Regions from separate parts of the Guyparkeria halophila genome, predicted to be linked through region 3. Evidence: predicted binding sites of a transcription regulator. Region 3 holds the regulator's gene; each other region holds the start of a gene.

Region 1 (5,144 bases), 1.0 Mb from region 3:
ACGGTGCTCTTGGAGCGCACCAACCCGGCCTCGAGCATGGTGAAGCCTGCCGCCATCCACATGACGAAGGCACCGGCGATCAGGAAGTAGAACGTATCGAGGGCATAGCCCAGTTCGATGACTTGAGTTTCCACGGTGAAATCCTCCGCTTAAAGGGCGTCCGCGCCGGTCTCGCCGGTGCGGATGCGAATGGCTTCCTCGATCGGCGAGACGAAGATCTTGCCGTCGCCGATCTTGCCGGTACTTGCCGCATTGGTGATCACCTCGATCACCTGGTCGGCCAGGCCGTCGTCAACGACCATCTCCAGCTTTACCTTGGGCAGGAAGTCGACCACGTACTCCGCGCCCCGGTAGAGCTCGGTGTGGCCTTTCTGGCGACCGAAGCCCTTGACCTCGGTCATGGTGATCCCTTTCACGCCGACGCCGCCGAGTGCCTCGCGAACGTCGTCAAGCTTGAAGGGCTTGATGATTGCCGTAATCAGTTTCATGTCTCTCTCCTCGGAAGCGGGCCGGCCTCAGGCCGACCCATGAGTCCGTTTGGGTCGGGGGCGATCAGAACGACTTCGACCAGCTGATCCAGAGCTTCAGGTCGTCGGAATTGTCGTCGCCGAAGACCGGATTGCCCTCGTCGATGTCAGCGAGTTCGAAGTTCAGGCCAAAGGAACCGAATTCCCCGGCATCCTTGGAGAGGCCCGCACTCCAGTGACCGTAGTCCACATCGTAGGTCGAGCTATCGGCATCGAAGCTGTAGTAACCGTAGTAGAGGCTACCGCTGTAGCCGGACTCGCCGAACGGCACGTCGACACCGGCGTAGTAGTACATGTCACCCGTGTCGAAGACGCTCTCGCCCGTCGCCTGGGAATTGACCGTGTAGGCCATGCCCGCGGTGAAGTAGCTGTAGGTCAGGGAGCCGTAGATCTCGCCGAAGTCAAGATCATCGCCGTCCGGGTAGGCGTAGTAGATATAGCCGACGTCGTAACCGAGATCGCCGATGCTGCCACCGTAGCCGGCGTAGAGGTCGAGCTCGTAGCTGGTGCCGTCACCGAAGTCGACGGTAGACGCCCAGGTACCGGCGTAAAAACCGGACTCGTGCCCATAATCGAGACCGCCTTGAACGGCCGCACCGTCGTCGGTCTGGGTGACACCACGGAAGAAGTAGTTGGAAACCACGCCGGCATTGGCGGACACCTCGGCCGCGGCCACGGAAGGCAGGGTGAGGGCCGACAGGCTGAGGGCGGAGGCCATGGCGGTGGAAAGGCTGGTTGCGATAAGGGTCTTTTTCATGTCTGTGCTCCATCAGGTGAACGTTCGGGTTCACCCGGGACATTGCACCGCCCGTGCCAAGTCTGTTTTTTGTTTATTTACATGCAGTTAGGCAACGCCCTTGCTCGAACGCCCGGACAACGCACCCGACGGTCTCCCCAAATTGGGGATGCCGTTTTTTGCCTCTGCCACATTGTGGTGCGTCGGTCATGCCTGGCATCGGGCCACACTGGCGCGCGCCGCATCTTGCATCTGTCAGGGGTATCCCCAACAATCGGGATGCCGTCGACGACGAACCACACCGAGGTACCGAGATGTCCATCACCCACACGATCGAAGAGATCTCTCAGCGCATCGAGCAGTCGATGCCCGAGAGCCTGCGCGAGGGCAAGCAGGAGTTCGAAAAAGCCGTGCGCCAGGCCGTCAGCAACGGGTTTTCGCGCATGGACCTGGTGACACGCGAGGAATTCGACGTCCAGACCCAGGTGCTCGCCCGCACCCGCGCCAAGCTCGAGGCACTGGAGCAGCGCGTCGCCGAGTTGGAAAAACACCACGGCGGCCCGTCGGACAATGAAGAAGGCGACATGGCCAGCTGAATCCTGACCGGCGAGCCGATTTGCTCGCCGACTCGTTCAACAGGCCGTTGGTGGGGGCATGGATGCCCGGCCACCAACGGCCTGGGATCGACAATCCCCTTCGCCGGCACCGGTATTTTGCAAGGCGGCCCGCCGGCCGACCTATCCACGACACGAGGCATACGGACATGCCCATCGCCAAGATCCACAGCCGAGCCCTGCTCGGCATTCACGCCCCCGCGGTCACCGTCGAGGCCCATGTCGCCCCGGGGCTGCCGGCGTTCACCCTGGTCGGGCTGCCGGAGACCGCGGTGCGCGAATCCCGGGACCGGGTGCGCGCGGCGATCCTCTCCTCGGGCTTCGAGTTCCCGCCGCGTCGGTTGACCGTCAATCTCGCCCCGGCGGACCTGCCCAAGGAAAGCGCGCGCTTCGATCTCGCCATCGCCCTCGCCATCCTCGCCGCCACCGGCCAGCTGCCGGCACCCGCCCGCGAACGATTGGCGCAGATCGAATGCCTGGGCGAGCTCTCCCTGGATGGCAGTCTGCGCTCGGTGCGCGGCAACCTGTCGGCGGCACGGGCGGCACGGGATGCCGGACGGGAGTTGCTCCTGCCGGCCGACGGCCAGGCGGAGGCGGAACTGATCCCGGGGGTTACCGGGCGAGGACTGCATCACCTGCGCGATCTTGTGGCCTACCTGGCCGGCGAGGCCGACCCTGTGCGCCTGGAACACCGCCCACCTCCACCGGTCGATCCGGCCATCAATGGCGATCTGGCCGATGTGCGCGGCCAGCCGCGCGCCAAGCGCGCACTCGCCATCGCCGCCGCGGGCGGCCACAACCTGTTGCTGATCGGTCCACCGGGTGCCGGCAAGAGTATGCTCGCCCAACGGCTCGCCGGCATCCTGCCGCCGATGACCGAGGAAGAGGCCCTGGCCGCCGCCGAGGTCTCCACCGTGACGCCCGGCGGCTTCGACCCGGCGCTTTTCGGACAACGTCCGTTTCGCGCCCCGCACCATTCCGCGTCGGCCGTCGCGCTGATCGGTGGCGGTTCGCACCCGGCGCCGGGCGAGATCTCGCTCGCCCACCACGGCACCTTGTTTCTCGACGAATTGCCGGAGTTCGACCGCCGCGTGCTCGAGGCCCTGCGCGAGCCACTCGAGGCCGGTTCGGTAATGATCTCGCGAGCCGCGCGTCACGCCCGCTTCCCGGCCGACTTTCAGCTGGTCGCCGCGATGAACCCGTCGCCGCAGGGCAGCGAAATCCACTCGCGGGCCGCCCAGCGGTACCGGGCCAAGGTCTCGGGGCCCCTGCTCGACCGGATCGACATTCACCTGGAAGTCCCGCGCGTGCCGGCCACCGATCTCGATCAGGCACAGCCGGACGGCGAGGACAGTCAGACCGTGCGTGAGCGGGTCATCGCGGCACGCCAGCGCATGCGGGAACGACAGGGGGGGGGTCAATGCGCGTCTCGACGCCGGCGGGGTGGCCAAGCACATCGTGCTGGCACCCCCCGAACGCCACATGCTCAACCGGGCGATCGAGCAGTTGAATCTCTCGGGGCGGGCGCGCGAGCGGATCCTCAAGCTCGCCCGCAGTATTGCCGACTACGAGGCTCGCGAGGCGATCGATTCGGCCGCACTGGCCGAGGCGATCGGCTACCGCAATCTCGATCGGCTGTTCGGCGGTGGGGCCTAGCCAAGAACCTAGGGACAGCGAGCGGTGATGATGGCGCGCTGGGGCGCGGGTAGCCCCTCACGGGTCCGAGTGGGGTCGTCGGGGTCGAGGAAGTCGACCAGCGACTGCCGGTCGCCGAACCATTCGGTACGGTGCTGCTCCTCGGCGGTGGTTACCGTCACGTCGATCACCTCGGGATCGACGAAACCCATCCGTTTGAGCCAGCCGATCACGGCGGCCGGACTGGGCAGGAACCAGACGTTGCGCATGCCAGCATAGCGATCCGCCGGGGTGAGGATGGTGGTGGCATCGCCCTCGACCACCAGGGTCTCGAGGACCAGCTCGCCGCCGGGGCGCAGGCAGGCCTTGAGTTCGCCCAGGTGCGTGAACGGATCGCGGCGGTGATAGAGCACGCCCATGGAGAAGACCGTGTCGAAGCGCGGTCGCTGTGGGAAACGCTCCAGCGTGGTGGGCACGATGCCGGCGCGCGTCTCGCCCAGCAGGTGGGCGACGGCGTGGAACTGGGCGACGAACACCCAGGTGGGATCGACGCCTAGGGCGAAATCCGCCCCCGCGCCGAGCATGCGCCACAGGTGATAGCCATTCCCGCTGCCGATATCAAGCACCCGCCGACCGGCGAGCGGCTGGATACGATCGACCAGGCGATCCCATTTGAGATCCGAGCGCCACTCGGTGTCGATCAACACGCCAAACAGTTCGTAGGGGCCCTTGCGCCAGGGGATCAGGGCACGCAGGTCGGCCTCCAGCCCGGGCAGGGCGGGACCGTCGGTGGTCGCGGTGATGGCGGGCCGGTCGAGATGATTGATCGCCCCGGCGGGACGCTCGGGGAGGGCACCGACGGCGGCGAGCCAGCGCGACCAGTCACCATGATTGACCGCGGACCAGTCGAACGTCCGCCATCCCTCCATCGGCATCCGCCGGGGCAGATGGCCAAGCGCTGCCCGCGTCTGGCGGGCGATGCGCTCGACCCCGAGCGCGATCTGCTGCTCCGTCGTTGCCTCCGTCATCGACGGATCAGAACCGATAGCCGAGACCGACGGCGAACACGCCCGTCTGCTGATCGTAGAAGCGGATGTCGGAATCGCGCTCGGACCACACGCCATAGGCGTTGACCGACCAGTTCGACCAGCCGAACGGCTCGGCGTAGCGCACACCGGCGACCAGGCCCATTTCCTTGCCATCACGGTACTCGTCGTAGATCGGCTGACGCGCGTCATAGCGGTCGACGCCGTAGTAACCGGTCATCGAGAGCGACCAGCGATCCATGTCGTAGCGGGCAGTCAGCTGCGGGCGCAGCAGCCAGCCTCGGTTGGCCGCGCCATCGGCATCCAGGCGACGGTACTGCACCCCCGGCGTCAGGCTGAAGCGATCGGTCAGCGCGAGCCGGTAGTTGAGATCAAAGCGGTGCTCCGTGCCTTCTCGCGCCAGCAGTCGACGGTCGCCGGCCGAGAGGCCCAGCGCCTGACCGGAACGTTCCTCGTCGATGTCGCGGCGGTAGAGCCGGTAGTCCACCGACAACCCCGAGCCGGCGATCCCCGCCAACCCCAGATGTAGGCCGCGCCGATCGACATCGGTGGCATCCCGGCGGGTGCCGACGACGAAGGGGTCCGA
Region 2 (5,144 bases), 1.2 Mb from region 3:
AGCGGCGACGCGCCGGCCTGCTGATCGACACGGTGATTGCCGCGGCACTGGCGGCCGGCACCCTCTCGATTGGCCTGATGGCCACCTTCGCCCTGGTCTTCCTGCCCGCCTGGGCGGGGTTCCACGTCGCGGGCCACTGGCGGCGGGCCGTCGCCTGGACCATCGGGCTGGGTGTGCTCGGCTACCTGATTGCCTTCACGGCCGCGCTGGCGCTCGACCAACCGTTCGCACCAATGCTGGTCGCCATCCTGCTGGTGCTGACCACCGCGACCCGGCTGCTCGCCCGCCGCGCGTGCTAACCTCCTAAGGCTTGGCCGCCGGGGCGGGTTCCCGAGCGGCAACCCAGGAGGAACGCCGCCGGTGACAGACGAAAACCAGAACCAGAATCCCTCCACCCCCCCTTCGTCAACCGACGAAACCACCCCGCGCGCCGAGACGCCCCGCCGCGGCATCGGTTGCCTGGGCGTGAGCCTGATCATCATCGTCACGATGGTCGTCACCCTGGCGCTCGGGGCACTGGCCGTCCGCTATTTCCTCTTCCCGGACCAGTTCGAGCCGGTGGAACTCAGCGCCGACGAGCAACAAGCGCTCGACGCCAAGCTCACCGCCATCGGCGTTCAAACCGACCGTCCGGCGCCGCCGTACGGTAATGACCGTTTTGCCGCCAGCCCGGAAGAGTTCGATGACCAAGGTCGGCTGAAACCCGAGGCCTACCGCGAGAAGGACGCCCCGCGCGAGGTGCAGTTCGACGAACGCGAGCTCAACGCCATCATCGCCCGCGACCCGGAGATGGCCCGCCGCCTGGCGATCGACCTGTCCGAGGACCTGGTCAGCGTCAAGCTGCTGGTGCCGCTGCCGCCGGACTTCCCGTTCATGGGCGGGCAGACGCTGCGCCTGTATGCGGGCGCCGAGGTACTACAGGTCCCAACACTGGACGGCTCGAGGCTGGCCGTCATCGTCACGGGCGTGAGCCTGTGGGGCGTGCCGCTGCCGAACAGCTGGATCGGCGGGCTCAAGGGCGTCGACCTGGTCGCGGAATTCGGCGGCGAGCCGGGCTTCTGGCAGGCGCTGGCCGAGGGGGTGGAGACCGTCCAGGTCGAGGAGGGCCAGCTGGTGTTCCGGCTGGCCGAATGAACATCGCAGACCCCGACAACCGAGAGGAGATTTCCCGATGAAGACCGCCCTGATCACCGGCACCAATCGAGGCATCGGCCTGGAACTGACCCGCCAGCTGCTCGAGGACGGCTGGCGGGTGCATGCCACGGCGCGTGACCCGGAGGAATCGGCCGAACTCAAGGCGCTGACCTTCGCCCACCCGGACACCCTGCAGTTGCATGCCCTGGACGTGGCCGATGCCGAGGCCATCCGGGCGCTGTCCGACCAACTCGCCGAGGAGTCGATCGACTGGCTGATCAACAACGCCGGCGTCTACGGCCCGCGCGGCGTGGCCTTCGGCAACGTCCACGACGTCGAGGCGTGGCTGGAGGTCTTCCGCATCAACAGCATCGCGCCGATGCTGATCATGCAGGCCTTCGCCGAGCAGATAGCCCGCAGCGAAGAAAAGAAGATCGGCATCCTCTCGAGCAAGGTCGGCTCGATGGGCGACAACGGCTCGGGCGGCGGCTACATCTACCGCTCGAGCAAGGCGGCGGTCAACGCGGTGATCAAGAGCGCCTCGATCGACCTCGAGGCCCGCGGCATCAACGTGGTGGCCCTGCACCCGGGCTGGGTGCTGACCGACATGGGCGGCCCCAACGCCGAAATCACCACCGCCCAGAGTGCCGAGGGACTGCGTCGCAACATGGCCGACCTGACCGAGGCCGACCGCGGGCGGTTCATCGACATCGATGGCACGACCATTCCCTGGTAACGGCATCTCGGCCAACGTCGCAAGCAACGTCTGTGCGATTCGATAGCGCCTCTGGCCCGGGCGTCTGTTCGCGATCGAGGCGCCGCGCCTCAGGTCGGGCCCATCTGTGTCACTCGGGCCCGCCGAGGGGCGATTTTGCAGCCTGCGGGCAAACCCGCGATCGCATTTCGCGCCCCGGAACGGGTTACCAGGCGCCCATCGGCGGCGCGGGGCATTCGTACGGGGTTTCCTCGGGGCATGTACTGACGCAATCACCCGCCTCGCGCTTGTTGTCGCAAACCGGAATCGTTATCATTCCGTAGCCATTGCGGGCGCCCGCCGTTAACGGAGCGCGCCCGGTCCACGCAAGCCAGCCGGGAGGTCGCCATGCAGCTGTTGCACCACTGTGGGGAAGAGGTCGACCAGATCGTGGTCACCTCGCCCGAAGGGGACCGGGAGATCGCCCGATTTCGCTACGCCGATCTCGACCGCTTCATCGCCGAAGGCAAGCTGTCGATCGCCGATCTGTTCGACCGCCGGCCGGCGGGCCAGGCCGCACTGTGCCGACAACTGGCGCTGCTCGCCTGTGCCCAGGAATGCCGGCACGGCATGGCCTGTCTGGCGGTGGATTGCCCCTACTACCCGTTGGCAGCGCATCACCCCATCCCGGTGCTCGACAGCCTGCCGGCCGCCCAATCGCCGCGCTGTTGACCCAATATGGTGCTAAAGGGAAGCCATGCGCATCATTTTGGTGCGTATGGAGTCGCGCAGCCAGCGCGGCAGCCGTGACGATCCCCGATATGAAGGCGGCCACCTTACCCGCCGGCTCCGACATGCCCCGCGTGATTACAGTCACTTAGGCACACTCGGGTCATCCGACAATCGCCCATCTTGGCCGCCCGCCCAAGCAGCAACTGGTTAGCAACAAACAGGCACGGTTTCTGCTTTTCTTGCACCAAGTCGGGCATCAGCGGATCATGTCGGCAGCATGCCGCGCGATCTCACGCCCGCCGCATTCGAGATACATCGTTCACCGGAGGATTACATGTCCAACGCGACCAATAAAGTCATGACCATGATGGAAGAAAACGGCGTCAAGTTCGTCGACTTCCGCTTCACCGACACGCTGGGCAAGCAGCAGCACGTCACCTACCCGGCCGGCCACATCGACGAGGAAACCTTCGAGGACGGCGTGATGTTCGACGGCTCGTCGATCGCCGGCTGGAAGGGCATCAACGCCTCGGACATGATCCTGATGCCGGACCCGGAATCCGCCAACATCGATCCGTTCTCCGAAGAACCGACCCTGATCGTCGTTTGCGACATCATCGAGCCGGACACCATGCAGGGCTACAACCGTGACCCGCGTTCGGTCGCTCGTCGCGCCGAGGCCTACATCCAGTCCTCCGGCCTGGCCGACGCCGCGCTGTTCGGCCCGGAAAACGAATTCTTCATCCTCGACGACGTGCGCTGGGGCTCGGACATGTCCGGCTCGTTCGTCAAGATCGACTCTAAGGAAGCCGCCTGGAACGCCGAGCGCGTCTACGAGGACGGCAACATGGGTCACCGTCCGGGCGTCAAGGGCGGCTACTTCCCGGTCCCGCCGGTCGACTCCCTGCACGACATCCGTCAGGCGATGTGCCTGGTGCTCGAGGAAATGGGCCAGAACGTCGAAGTCCATCACCACGAAGTCGCCACCGCCGGCCAGTGCGAGATCGGTGTCGCGTTCAACACGCTGGTGAAGAAGGCCGATGAGGTCCAGGACCTCAAGTACGTGATCCACAACGTCGCGCACGCCTACGGCAAGACCGCCACCTTCATGCCCAAGCCGATCGTCGGTGACAACGGTTCCGGCATGCACGTCCACCAGTCGATGACCCGGGACGGCAAGAACCTGTTCTCCGGTGACGGCTACGCGGGCCTCTCCGAGATGGCGCTCTACTACATCGGCGGCATCATCAAGCACGCCCGCGCCCTGAACGCCTTCTGCAACCCGTCGACCAACAGCTACAAGCGCCTGGTCCCGGGCTTCGAGGCACCGGTCAAGCTGGCCTACTCCAGCCGCAACCGCTCGGCGTCCATCCGGATCCCGTTCGTCTCCAACCCGAAGGCGCGTCGCGTCGAGCTGCGCTTCCCGGATTCCACCGCCAACCCGTACCTCGCGTTCGCGGCGATGCTGATGGCCGGCATCGACGGCATCCAGAACAAGATCCACCCGGGTGAAGCGGCAAGCAAGAACCTCTACGACCTGCCGCCGGAAGAAGAGAAGAACATCCCCGAGGTGGCCTTCTCCCTGGACGAGGCGCTCAAGGCACTCGACGAGGACCGCGAGTTCCTGACCCGTGGCGACGTCTTTTCCGACGACCTGATCGACGCCTACATCGAGCTCAAGGGCGAGGAAGTCCAGCTGCTGCGGATGACCACGCACCCGGTCGAGTTCGACATGTACTACAGCGTGTAAGCGCCGGTAGCCGGCCGGGCGGCTGCCCGGCCCCAGAAACACAAACGCCCCGCACTGCGGGGCGTTTTTTATGCGTGGCGATCAAACAGGCCAGCCAAGGCCCGCGCGTTACTTCTTGGGCAGACCGCCGGGGCCCAACTCCTCCTTCATCCGCTTCTGAAACTCCTGGACCTGATCGCGCGCCTGTTGCTCGCTGACGCCGTAGCGGGCCTGGATCTTGCCGATCAGTTCGTCCTTCTTGCCCTCGAGCACCGCGAACTCATCGCCCGTGATCTTGCCCCAGTATTCCTCGGCATGCCCGATGAACGAGCGCCAGTTGCCTGCGATGTGATCCCACTTCATTACGGAACTCCTGTGCGGTTTTGCCCTCTTCATTGTAGGCAATCACCGACGCCCTGCCGACCTGAATGCAACGCAACACTGAGCCGGCGTTACAATGAGCAAAATTAATCATTATCGCTTTCGATGACATTTGAGAACAGAGAGACTGCCATGCCACCCGAGGCCCTTTTTCGCGCCCTTGGCGACACCACCCGCCTGCGCTGCCTGATGCTGCTGCTGCGAGAAGGTGAGTTGTGTGTCTGTGAGCTGACCGAGGCACTGGCATTGAGCCAGCCGAAGATCTCCAGGCATCTGGCCCACCTGCGCGATGCCGGGATCACTGACGTGCGGCGCGATGGCACCTGGGTGTTTTACCGGGCCGCCGAGGATCTGCCCGCCTGGGCCCGTGCCGTGTTGAAGGCGACCTTCGAGGGGAACGCGAGCGGCGACACCTTCGTCGAGGATCTCGGCCGCCTGCAGGCGATGGTCGGCCGACCGTCACGAGGCTAGCCG
Region 3 (5,144 bases):
AGCGTCAAGCAGGCCCTGCTGGTGATGTCCTCGGGTGGACTCGGCATGGCGGCGATTGTCGACGAGGACGATCGCCTGCTGGGGCTATTCACCGACGGCGACCTGCGCCGCCTGCTCGATCGCAGCGATTTCGATCTCGACTGCCCGATCGAGCGCGCCATGACCCCTGACCCGCGCACCTGCCCGGCCAATGTGCTCGCCGCCGAGGCGATGGCGATGATGGAGCGTGACAAGATCAACGGGCTGTTGGTCGTCGACGAGCAACACCACCTGGTCGGCGCCCTGAACATGCACGACCTGCTGCGGGCGGGGGTCGCGTGATGGCCAACCGCGACACGACATGGATCGAACGGGCGCGACAGGTCCGGCTGCTGGTGCTCGACGTCGACGGCGTGATGACCGACGGGCGCCTGCACCTGACCGAGGATGGCGAGGAACACAAGATCTTCCACAGCCGGGACGGCCATGGCATCAAGCTGATCCAGGAGCTGGGCGTGGATGTCGCGATCATCACCGGGCGCTCATCGCCGGCGGTCAGCCGACGGGCCAAGTCACTGGGCATCCAGCATGTGGTACTCGGCGCGACCGACAAGGGCCAGGCGATCGAGGAACTGGCCCAATTGCTCGAGATCGGCCTCGACGAGATCGCCGCGATGGGGGACGACGTGCTCGACCTGCCGATGCTCAACCGCGCCGGACTATCGGCCACGGTCAGCGATGCCCCCATGGTGATCCGAAGCCGAGTCGACTGGATCAGTCCGGTCCCCGGTGGCTGCGGCGCGGTGCGGGCGTTGATCGACACGCTGATCGACGCGCGCGACCAGTGGGGTGACGTACTGGCGCGGTACCGTTAGGCATGCGCTGGCGGCTCTCGTCCCGGGCCAACCGCGGCCTGCTCGCCATCGCGGGGCTGGGCCTGCTCGGCTGGCTGACCTGGCAGAACCTTGCCGACGAACTGATCCCGCCGACGGGTACCGCCGGTGGCTATGCCCAGCGGCTCGACAACGCCACCAGCTGGCAATACGACGAGGCGGGCCAACTCGCCTATCGGCTTGACAGCTCGCAGGCCATTCAACTCGACCAGGCGGCGACCGGCGACCGCTACGAGCTCGATTCCCCGCGAGCCACCCTGCTGGATGCCGACCCAGCCGCACCGCCTTGGACTTTGCGTGCCGAACACGGCACGGTGACCGATCGAGGCGAGACGGTGGAACTGACGGGATCGGTTCACGCCCAGCGCGTACCGTACCGGGAACGCGGGCAACTGGAGCTGACCACCGAACAACTCTGGCTCTACCCGGCACAGCGCCAGGCACGCACCGAGGTTCCCGCTCGACTCAGCGAAACCGCCCCGGACGGCACGCCGCGCTGGCACAGTAACGCCGAGCGGATCGCCCTCGACTGGGGCAACGAGGTCCTGACCCAGACCGGGCAGGTCCAAGACGAAATCCAACCCGGCACGACGGGTAACACCGACTAACCCACCCGCCCCGGCACGGCAGGAATGCCGCCCGGCGCCGGCGAGAAGGCAGGAAGACCACACCATGCATATTCCGACGCGTTTCATCCGCGCAAGCCGCCCCCACGCCCCCCGACTCGCGACCCCGCTCACGATACTGGGCCTGTCACTGATGATCGGCCTCGGCGCCCAGCCCGTCCTCGCCGCCCAGGCCGACCGGGCGCAGCCGGTCAAGGTGCAGGCGGACAAGAAGGTGACCAAGTACCAGGAAGGCACCAGCGTCTACACCGGTGACGTGGTAATCGACCAGGGCAGTCTGCATGCCACCGGCAATCGCGCGACGCTCTATCTAGAAGATGGCGAGCTGATTCGGGCCGTGCTCGAGGGCCGCCCCGCCACCTTCCGCGAACGCGATGACGAAGGCAACTGGGTCGAGGGCGAAGCACGCGAGGCCGACTACCGCACCGCCGAGGGCTCGGTCGTTCTGACCGGCGAGGCGTGGCTCAAGCGCACGGGTGACGAGATTCGCTCCGATCGCATCACCTACGATCTCGGCACCGAGGTGGTCGAAGCCGGCGAGGAAGGCGGCAACGCCCGTGTCGAGATGACCCTGCAGCCGCGCAACACGAAAGACGCCAACAGTGGGGACTGAGGCAACCATGACCGAGGCGACCGCCCACTCGCGCCCTGAGGCTACCCCAAAGCGGGCTCCGGCCCTGCTCGAGGTCCACAGCCTGTCGAAGAGTTACGGCGCTCGCCCGGTGGTGCGCGATGTGTCGTTGAGCGTCGAGGCAGGCGAGATCGTGGGCCTGCTCGGTCCCAACGGGGCCGGCAAGACGACCAGCTTCTACATGATCGTCGGCCTGGTCGGCGTCGATCAGGGCGCGGTCCATCTCGATGGCCGCGACATCACGCACACGCCGATCGACCGGCGCGCCCACCTCGGGCTGGGTTACCTGCCGCAGGAACCCTCGGTATTTCGCAAGCTGACCGTGCGCGAGAACATCCTCGCCATTCTCGAGCTGCGCCGCGATCTCGACCGCGCCACCCGCCGACGCGCGCTCGACGAGCTGCTCGAAGAACTCCACATCACGCACATCGCCGACTCCAAGGGCCAATCCCTGTCCGGGGGCGAGCGTCGTCGCGTGGAGATCGCCCGGGCGCTCGCCGCCAACCCCCGCGCCATGCTGCTCGACGAACCGTTCGCCGGCATCGACCCCATCTCGGTGATCGATATCCAGCGCATCATCGAGCACCTGCGGGATCGCGGGATCGGTGTCCTGATCACCGACCACAACGTGCGCGAAACCCTCGGCGTGTGCAAACGGGCCTACATCGTCTCCGACGGCACGATCCTGGCGCACGGCACGGCCGAGCAATTGCTGGCGAACCAATCGGTGCGCGACGTCTACCTCGGCCACGATTTCACCCTGTAATCACCCCGAGACGAACCGGGACGAAGCGATTTCGTGGGCGGCACTCCGGGCGAAATCGCTGGCACAGTGCGCCTCCGATCGGCTAAACTCGATCTTATGCAAATTGCGTGCGCACACCCCTCTCATTGCCTGTTGCCGGGCTCGGCAATCCCCATGGCAGCCATTCCCCTCGCTCGCCACCAGCTCGGCGTTTTTGCAACCGCGGGAGGCCCGACATGGCCGGCATGAAGGCAGGACTCGAGCTTCGCCTGGGCCAGTCGCTGGCGATGACGCCGCAGCTGCAGCAGTCGATTCGGTTGCTGCAGCTCTCCACCCTGGAACTGAGCCTCGAGATCCAGCAGGCACTCGACAGCAACCCGCTGCTCGAGGTCGCCGAGGAGGAGCACCCGGAAGAAGACACCGCCGAGCCGGACACCGCCGAGGAGCAGGACCCTGGCGCGCAGGCGGGCGAGGAACTGCTCGAGGACCGCAAGGACAAGTCGGCGGACGACGACCTGGTCGTGGACTCATCCTGGGAGGACTACTACGAGTCAGACGGCAGCACCTCCCTGAGTGCCAACACGCCCGGCGATGACTACGACCCCTTCGCGACCCAGTCGACCGGGGAGGACAATCTGCGCGATCACCTCCTGAGCCAGATCCATCTGGCCACGCTGTCGGAGACTGATCGCCGCATCGCCACGGCACTGATCGAATCGATCGAACCGTCCGGCTATCTCGAGGAATCACTCGAGGAGCTCGTCGCCCTGCTCGATAAGGAACTGCCGGGCATCGATGTCGAGGAAGTCGAGGCCACGCTTCACTACATCCAGCGTCTCGACCCGGTAGGCGTCGGTGCCCGCTCGCTGGCCGAGTGCCTGGTCATCCAGATCGACCAGCGCCACGGCGACGACCCGGCCGCCGCCGATGCCCGCGCCGTGCTGGAGGGCGACTGGCTCGAGGCAATCGCACGACGTGAACTGCCGCAGGTCACCAAGGGCCTGGGCATCAGCCGCGAACGCCTCGAGGCGGCGCTGAGACTGATCCAGATGCTCGATCCCCGCCCGGGGCTGGCCATCGGCGACACGGCAGCCGACTACATCAAGCCGGACGTGGTCGTGACCCATCGCGAGGATGGCTGGCATGTCGACCTCAACCCGGAAATCGCGCCCCGACTGCGAGTAAACCAGACCTACGCCGGACTGATCGACCGCTCCAGCCGGGGCAAGGATGCCACCTACATCCGCAACCACCTGCAGGAGGCGCGCTGGTTCATCAAGAGCCTCAGGAGCCGCAACGAATCGCTGCTGAACGTGGCCCGCGAGATCGTGCGTCGGCAGATCGAGTTCTTCGAACAGGGCGAGATCGCCATGAAACCCCTGGTCCTGCGCGAGATCGCCGAGACACTCGAGCTGCACGAGTCCACGGTCAGCCGGGTGACCACCAACAAGTACATGCTCACCCCCCGGGGCGTGTTCGAGTTCAAGTATTTCTTCTCCAGCCACGTCGGCACCAGCGACGGCGGCGAATGCTCCGCCACGGCCATCCGGGCACGCATCAAGAAGCTGGTCGAAGAAGAAAATCCCAAGAAGCCCTTGAGCGACGCCAAGATTGCGACCATGCTTGGAGACGAGGGGATCGACGTCGCGCGACGGACGATCGCCAAATACCGCGAGGCGATGGGGATCGCCTCATCAACCGACCGCAAGCGACTGATATAACGCACTTATAAGGAGCGGCACATGCAGATAGACATCACCGGTCATCACGTCGACGTTACCGAGGCCCTCAAGGCCCACGTCCACGAGAAGTTCACTCGTCTTGAGCGTCACTTCGACAAACTGGTGGATATCCACGTCATTCTGACCGTGGAGCGCAAGGAAGCGCAGAAGGCCGAGGCCAACCTGCACGTCAGCGGTCAGGACATGCACGCCGAGGCGGTCACCGACGATATGTACGCCTCCATCGATGCCATGATCAACAAGCTCGACCGGCAGATCGTCAAGCACAAGGAAAAGCTGACCAGCCACCGCTGAGCCGCCCCCGCCGGCGTGATCGCCGGCGGATGACGAGAGAAGCGCACGAATTGCTCCCGTCACCATGTCGGAATCGGTGTTGCACAGCCGGCGCAACACGCTATGATGCGCGCCGATTCAACCATTCCCGCCCCGACCCGTGAGTGATCCTCGCGGCCAGTCGACCGACAGGGTGCTTAATGAATACTGCCGAGCTGTTTCCGATCCATCACATCCGGATCGACGAGCTGTACC
Region 4 (5,144 bases), 510 kb from region 3:
GTCGTCGAGCTGACGGTTCATCAGCACCGGGTTGCGGTGGACGACCGTGACGTCGATGCCGTGGCCGGCCAGCCCCGCGGCGGCCTCCAGCCCCAGCAGCCCGCCGCCGAGGATCACCACCGGGGCGGGTTCGGCTAGCCGGGCCTGCAGGGTCTCGACATCGGCTAGATCGCGGAAGCCGCCCACGCCGGGCAGATCGATGCCCGGGATCTCGGGCAGCCAGGGGCGTGAACCCGTGGCGAACACCAGTTGGTCGTAGGGCACGGTGACCCCGGCGCGGCTGGTGACCTCGCGCCGCGTGCGGTCGATCGCCACCACCGGGTCGCCCAGATGCAGCGTGATGTCGTGCCGGGCGTACCACTCGCGCGGGTTGAGCATGATCTCGGCGACCGTCTTCTCCCCGGCGAGTACCGGCGAGAGCATGATCCGGTTGTAGTTGCCGTGCGGTTCGGCACCGAACACGGTGATGGCGTGACGTCCGGCGTCGCGGGCTACCAGCTCTTCGAGCAGGCGCGCCCCGGCCATGCCGTTGCCGATCACTACCAGTCGCGGTTTCACGCGACCCGCTCCTTGGCCTTCGTCGTGGCCTCGGAGCCGCTCTTGGCCGCCGCCGGATTCGCTCCGGCGATTTCCTCGACCTTCTTCTGCTTCTCGTAGAGGAAGGTGAGCACCTCGTGGCGGTAGTGGTTGTAGGCCGGGTCATCGGCCAGCGCCAGCCGGTTGCGCGGTCGCGGCAGGTCGATCGGCACGATCTCGCCGACGGTGGCCGCCGGACCGTTGGTCATCATCACGATGCGGTCGGAGAGCAACACGGCCTCGTCGACGTCGTGGGTGATCATGATCACGGTGTTGCCGAGGTCGGCCTGGATCTCCATCAGCGAGTCCTGCAGATGGGCCCGGGTCAGCGCGTCGAGGGCGCCGAAGGGCTCGTCCATCAACAGCACCTTTGGCTGCATCGCCAGCGCCCGGGCGATGCCGACGCGCTGCTTCATGCCGCCGGAGATCTCGTCCGGGCGCTTGTGCAGGGCGTGGTCCATGTGTACCAGGGCGAGGTTGTGGTTGATCCAGTCGCGCATTTCGGCGCGGTTCATGCGGCCCTTGAAGACCTTCTTCACCGCCAGCTCGACGTTCTGGTAGACGGTCAGCCACGGCAGCAGGGAGTGGTTCTGGAAGACCACCGCCCGCTCGGGGCCCGGCTGGTTGACCTCGCGGCCGTCGAGCAGCACGCCGCCGCGGGTGGCCTGGTGCAGGCCGGCGACGATGTTGAGCACGGTCGACTTGCCGCAGCCGGAGTGGCCGATCAGCGAGATGAACTCGCCTTCGTCGACCTTGAGGTTGATGTCGTCGAGGGCCTGGAAGGGCCCCTTGGGCGTGGGGAACTCGATGTCGACGCCCGTCAGTTCGAGATGTGATTCACTCATGGCGAAGTCTCCTTAACGCAGTACGGCGGTCTTGTCCCAGGACACGGCGCGTTGCAGCGCGAGCATGCCGCGATCGAGCAGAAAGCCGATCAGGCCGATCACCAGCACGGCGACCATGATCCGGGCGAGCGAGTCGGACGAGCCGTTCTGGAATTCGTCCCAGACGAACTTGCCGAGGCCCGGGCTCTGGGCGAGCATTTCGGCGGCGATCAGCACCATCCAGGCGATGCCCAGGGACAGGCGCAGGCCGGTGAAGATCATCGGGATGGAGGAGGGCAGGACGATCTTGATCACGTGGGTCAGCCAGCCCAGGCGCAGCACCTGCGAGACATTGATCAGGTCGCGGCTGATGGTGTTCACGCCCACCGCGGTGTTGATCATCGTCGGCCACAGGCAGCAGAGCACCACCGTGATCATCGAGGTCAGGAACGACTTGTCGAACATCGGGTCATCGGTCACGTAGACCGCGCTGACGACGATGGTGACCAGCGGCAGCCAGGCCAGCGGAGAGACCGGCTTGAAGATCTGTACCAGCGGGTTGAACGCCGCGTACAGGTTGCTGCTCAGGCCGATGACGATGCCCAGCGGGATGGCGAGGATCGAGGCGATCACGAAGCCCGAGAGCACGGTGATCAGGCTGGTGACGATCTGATCGAAGAAGGTCGGCTTGCCGGGGTAGTCGTGGATGCGCGGCTCGTAATCCGGGTCGTTGGCCAGCCGTTCGGCGATGCGCTCTTCCTGGCGCTCGTAGAAGGCGGTGGCCTTGTCACGTTCGGCCACGTGCTCCACGTAGAGCGCTTCGGTCTGATGCCAGACCTGGGCCGGGCCTGGGAACTGGCCCAGCGAGGTGTCGATCTTGGCGGCAACGCCCGACCAGAGCATCAGGAAGACCAGCAGGCCGATGATCGGCAGGCCGACGGTGCGGAACAGGACGTCGAGCTGCGCCCGGGGGCTTTCGCCCCGGGCCAGCTTCACGAACGGGGCGATGGCCCGTGGTGTCTTGAGTGACAGGTTCGTGTTCATGGTTCAACTCCGGGTGGTGGGCCAGGCCAGGTCGGTCAGACCTGGTCCTTGCCCTTGAGACCGATGGGGAATTGCTGGAGGTACTCGTTGGGCTTGCGGCCGTCGTAGGTGACGCCGTCGATGAACTCGCCCTGCGGCGGCTTGTAGCCGGTCTCGCTGTCGAAGTCCGGGAAGTCGCCGGCGCTCATCTTTCCTTCGGCGATCAGCTCCTTTGCGGCCAGGGCGTAGAGGTCCGGGCGGTAGACCTGCTTGGCGGTCTGCATGTACCAGTCGTCGGACTTGTGCTCGGCAATCTGCCCCCAGCGGCGCATCTGGGTCAGGTACCAGATGGCATCCGAGTAGTACGGGTAGGTCGCGTTGTAGCGGAAGAAGACGTTGAAGTCCGGCACCGGGCGCTCGTCACCCTTTTCGTATTCGAAGGTGCCGGTCATGGAGTTGGCGATCACTTCCTCGTCGGCACCGACGTAGTTCGGCCGTGACAGGATCTCCACCGCCTCGGGCCGGTTGGCGTTGTTGTCCTCGTCCAGCCACTTGGCTGCACGGATCAGGGCCTTGACCAGATGGACGGTGGTGTTGGGGTACTTCTCGGCGAACTCGCGGGTGATGCCGAAGACCTTCTCGGGGTTGTTCTTCCAGATCTCGTAGTCGGTGATCACCGGCACGCCGATGTCCTTGAACACGGCCTGCTGGTTCCAGGGCTCGCCGACGCAGTAGCCGCTGATGGTGCCGGCCTCCAGGGTCGCCGGCATCTGCGGGGGCGGGGTGACCGAAAGCTGCGCATCGGCATCGATGAGCCCGGAGGTGTCGCCGTTGCTCGGGTCGTAGTAGCCCGGATGAATGCCGCCGGCGGCCAGCCAGTAGCGCAGCTCGTAGTTGTGGGTCGAGACGGGAAAGACCATGCCCATCTTGAAGGGGTCGCCGGCGGCATTGCGCTCGTCGACCACGGGCTTGAGGTAGTCGGCCTTGATCGGATGGGCCGGCTTGCCGTCGTCACGTTTGGGCAGGTTGGGGAGCATTTCCTCCCAGACGTCGTTGGCGAGCGTGATGCCGTTGCCGTTGAGGTCCATGGAGAACGGCGTGATGATTTCGGCCTCGGTGCCGTAGCCGATGGTGGCTGCCAACGGCTGGCCTGCCAGCATGTGTGCGCCGTCGAGCTGGCCGGTGATCACGCCGTCGAGCAGTACCTTCCAGTTGGCCTGGGCCTCGAGCGTCACGTACAGGCCCTCGTCCTCGAAGAAGCCCTTCTCGTAGGCGATGGCGAGCGGCGCCATGTCGGTCAGCTTGATGAAACCGAAGGTCAGGGCCTCCTTTTCCGGATAGCCGACCTCGGCCTGTGCCGGCAGGGCGGTCAGGGCGCTGCCGGCAAAGGCCGCGGCGGCCAGGCTCATCGCGGTGCGCTTGAGAAAGTGGCGTCGTGACGGATGGGTCGTGGTCATTAGATCTCTCCTGTGGGCGATCCGTTGGGCATAAAAAAAGCGCTCACGTACCGGGGGTGTTACCCGGATGCGTGAGCGCCGTTGCTCGATCTGATTGGTTGCTCTCACCGCCGTTGGCGGAGCGTGCCCCATTCAATGCATGGGCTGTGCCAGACTTTTTAATGACAGTAAAACAAAGGGTTGCGTATTTCTTCCTCGGCGGGGTGGTCGCTTGTTGCCCCATGAGGCGTCATGTCGCTCGCCATCGTGGTGCAGTGAGCACCGCTGTCAGCCGGACGGATCGAAGGTTCGTCCGTCGAGAAAGCGGTCCGCGCCCAGGGTCTGTCCGCTGTCGTCCTGCCAGTTGGCCGGGTGGTCGCCCTCGCGCTTGCTGCGTTCGGCGGGCAGGGGCTCACCCAGTTCCTGCATCAGCTCGCGGTAGGGGCGGTCGTCGAACACCTCGGCGGCCAGCCGGGCGGTGTCCGGGCTCTGCTCACCGGCGAGATCGCCGTCCAGGCGCAGTTGCTCGAGCATCCACATTGCCTGCGACCACCAGGGGTAGTTGGCCGCGTAGCGATGGAAGACGTTGAAATCGGGCAGTTCGACGATCGGCTCGTCCCGGCCCATACGCAGTTGCCCGGCGAGCGACGGGGTGATGGCGTCCTCGGGGGCGTCGATCACGTGTGCCTCGGCGATCATCCGGGCCGCATCGAGCCGGTTCGCCGGCTCGTCCAGCCAGGCACAGGCCTCGTAGAGGGCGGCCATCAACGCCTTGAGCGTCTGCGGGTGGGCCTCGGCCCAGGCACGGGTCACGCCGAGGACCTTCTCGGGGCTGTTGTTCCAGATCTCGTAGCCGGTGATCGCGATGTGTCCCGCCCCCTGCTGGACGGCAAGGGTGTTCCACGGTTCGCCGACACAGAAGCCGTCGACATGGCCCTGGTCGAGGTTGGCGACCATCTGCGGTGGCGGGATCACCACGATGCGCACGTCGCGATCGGGCTCGATACCGTGATGCTTGAGCCACAGCCGCAGCTGCAGCGTGTGCATGGAATAGGGGAACACCGTGGCGAAGGTGCGTTTGGCCAGTCCTTCAGCCCGTTCGCGGCTCACCAGCTGCTTGAGCGCGCGGCCCAGGGCCTCGGGATCACTGTCGCCTGCCTGTTCCAGCAGCTCGCGATGCAGGCTGGCCGACAGGGTGATGGCGTTGCCGTTGAGGTTGAGGACGAACGGGGCCAGCATCGCCTTGGTCACCGAGCCCAGTCCGGCCGTGCAGGCCAGCGGCATG

Evidence for each region. The regulator sigma-54, encoded in region 3, starts transcription at its own class of promoters, with help from an activator protein. The targets are predictions, from matches to a motif close to TGGCANGNTNCNTGCTT.
Region 1: SR882_RS00810 (TorF family putative porin) is a predicted target of sigma-54. The motif match lies at 1,327-1,343, and genes of this name have one in related genera.
Region 2: glnA (glutamate--ammonia ligase) is a predicted target of sigma-54. The motif match lies at 2,780-2,796, and genes of this name have one in related genera.
Region 4: SR882_RS05085 (CmpA/NrtA family ABC transporter substrate-binding protein) is a predicted target of sigma-54. The motif match lies at 4,016-4,032, and genes of this name have one in related genera.

The regions. Positions count from the first base shown of each region.
Region 1 is NZ_CP140153.1:174,658-179,801, forward strand. It holds gene SR882_RS00800 (ammonium transporter) at 1-134, opposite strand, end outside; gene SR882_RS00805 (P-II family nitrogen regulator) at 150-488, opposite strand; gene SR882_RS00810 (TorF family putative porin) at 553-1,284, opposite strand; gene ubiK (ubiquinone biosynthesis accessory factor UbiK) at 1,578-1,859, shown strand; partial or broken gene SR882_RS00820 (YifB family Mg chelatase-like AAA ATPase) at 2,027-3,533, shown strand; gene cmoB (tRNA 5-methoxyuridine(34)/uridine 5-oxyacetic acid(34) synthase CmoB) at 3,542-4,540, opposite strand; gene SR882_RS00830 (DUF2860 family protein) at 4,548-5,144, opposite strand, start outside.
Region 2 is NZ_CP140153.1:320,627-325,770, reverse strand. It holds gene SR882_RS01505 (metal ABC transporter permease) at 1-299, shown strand, start outside; gene SR882_RS01500 (hypothetical protein) at 361-1,134, shown strand; gene SR882_RS01495 (SDR family oxidoreductase) at 1,172-1,870, shown strand; gene SR882_RS01490 (hypothetical protein) at 2,237-2,560, shown strand; gene glnA (glutamate--ammonia ligase) at 2,919-4,310, shown strand; gene SR882_RS01480 (CsbD family protein) at 4,419-4,652, opposite strand; gene SR882_RS01475 (metalloregulator ArsR/SmtB family transcription factor) at 4,803-5,141, shown strand.
Region 3 is NZ_CP140153.1:1,604,302-1,609,445, forward strand. It holds gene SR882_RS07280 (KpsF/GutQ family sugar-phosphate isomerase) at 1-321, shown strand, start outside; gene SR882_RS07285 (KdsC family phosphatase) at 321-854, shown strand; gene lptC (LPS export ABC transporter periplasmic protein LptC) at 857-1,480, shown strand; gene lptA (lipopolysaccharide transport periplasmic protein LptA) at 1,545-2,111, shown strand; gene lptB (LPS export ABC transporter ATP-binding protein) at 2,119-2,895, shown strand; gene SR882_RS07305 (RNA polymerase factor sigma-54) at 3,120-4,595, shown strand; gene hpf (ribosome hibernation-promoting factor, HPF/YfiA family) at 4,617-4,910, shown strand; gene SR882_RS07315 (PTS sugar transporter subunit IIA) at 5,090-5,144, shown strand, end outside.
Region 4 is NZ_CP140153.1:1,099,264-1,104,407, forward strand. It holds gene SR882_RS05070 (NAD(P)/FAD-dependent oxidoreductase) at 1-558, opposite strand, end outside; gene SR882_RS05075 (ABC transporter ATP-binding protein) at 555-1,421, opposite strand; gene SR882_RS05080 (ABC transporter permease) at 1,434-2,444, opposite strand; gene SR882_RS05085 (CmpA/NrtA family ABC transporter substrate-binding protein) at 2,480-3,880, opposite strand; gene SR882_RS05090 (CmpA/NrtA family ABC transporter substrate-binding protein) at 4,148-5,144, opposite strand, start outside.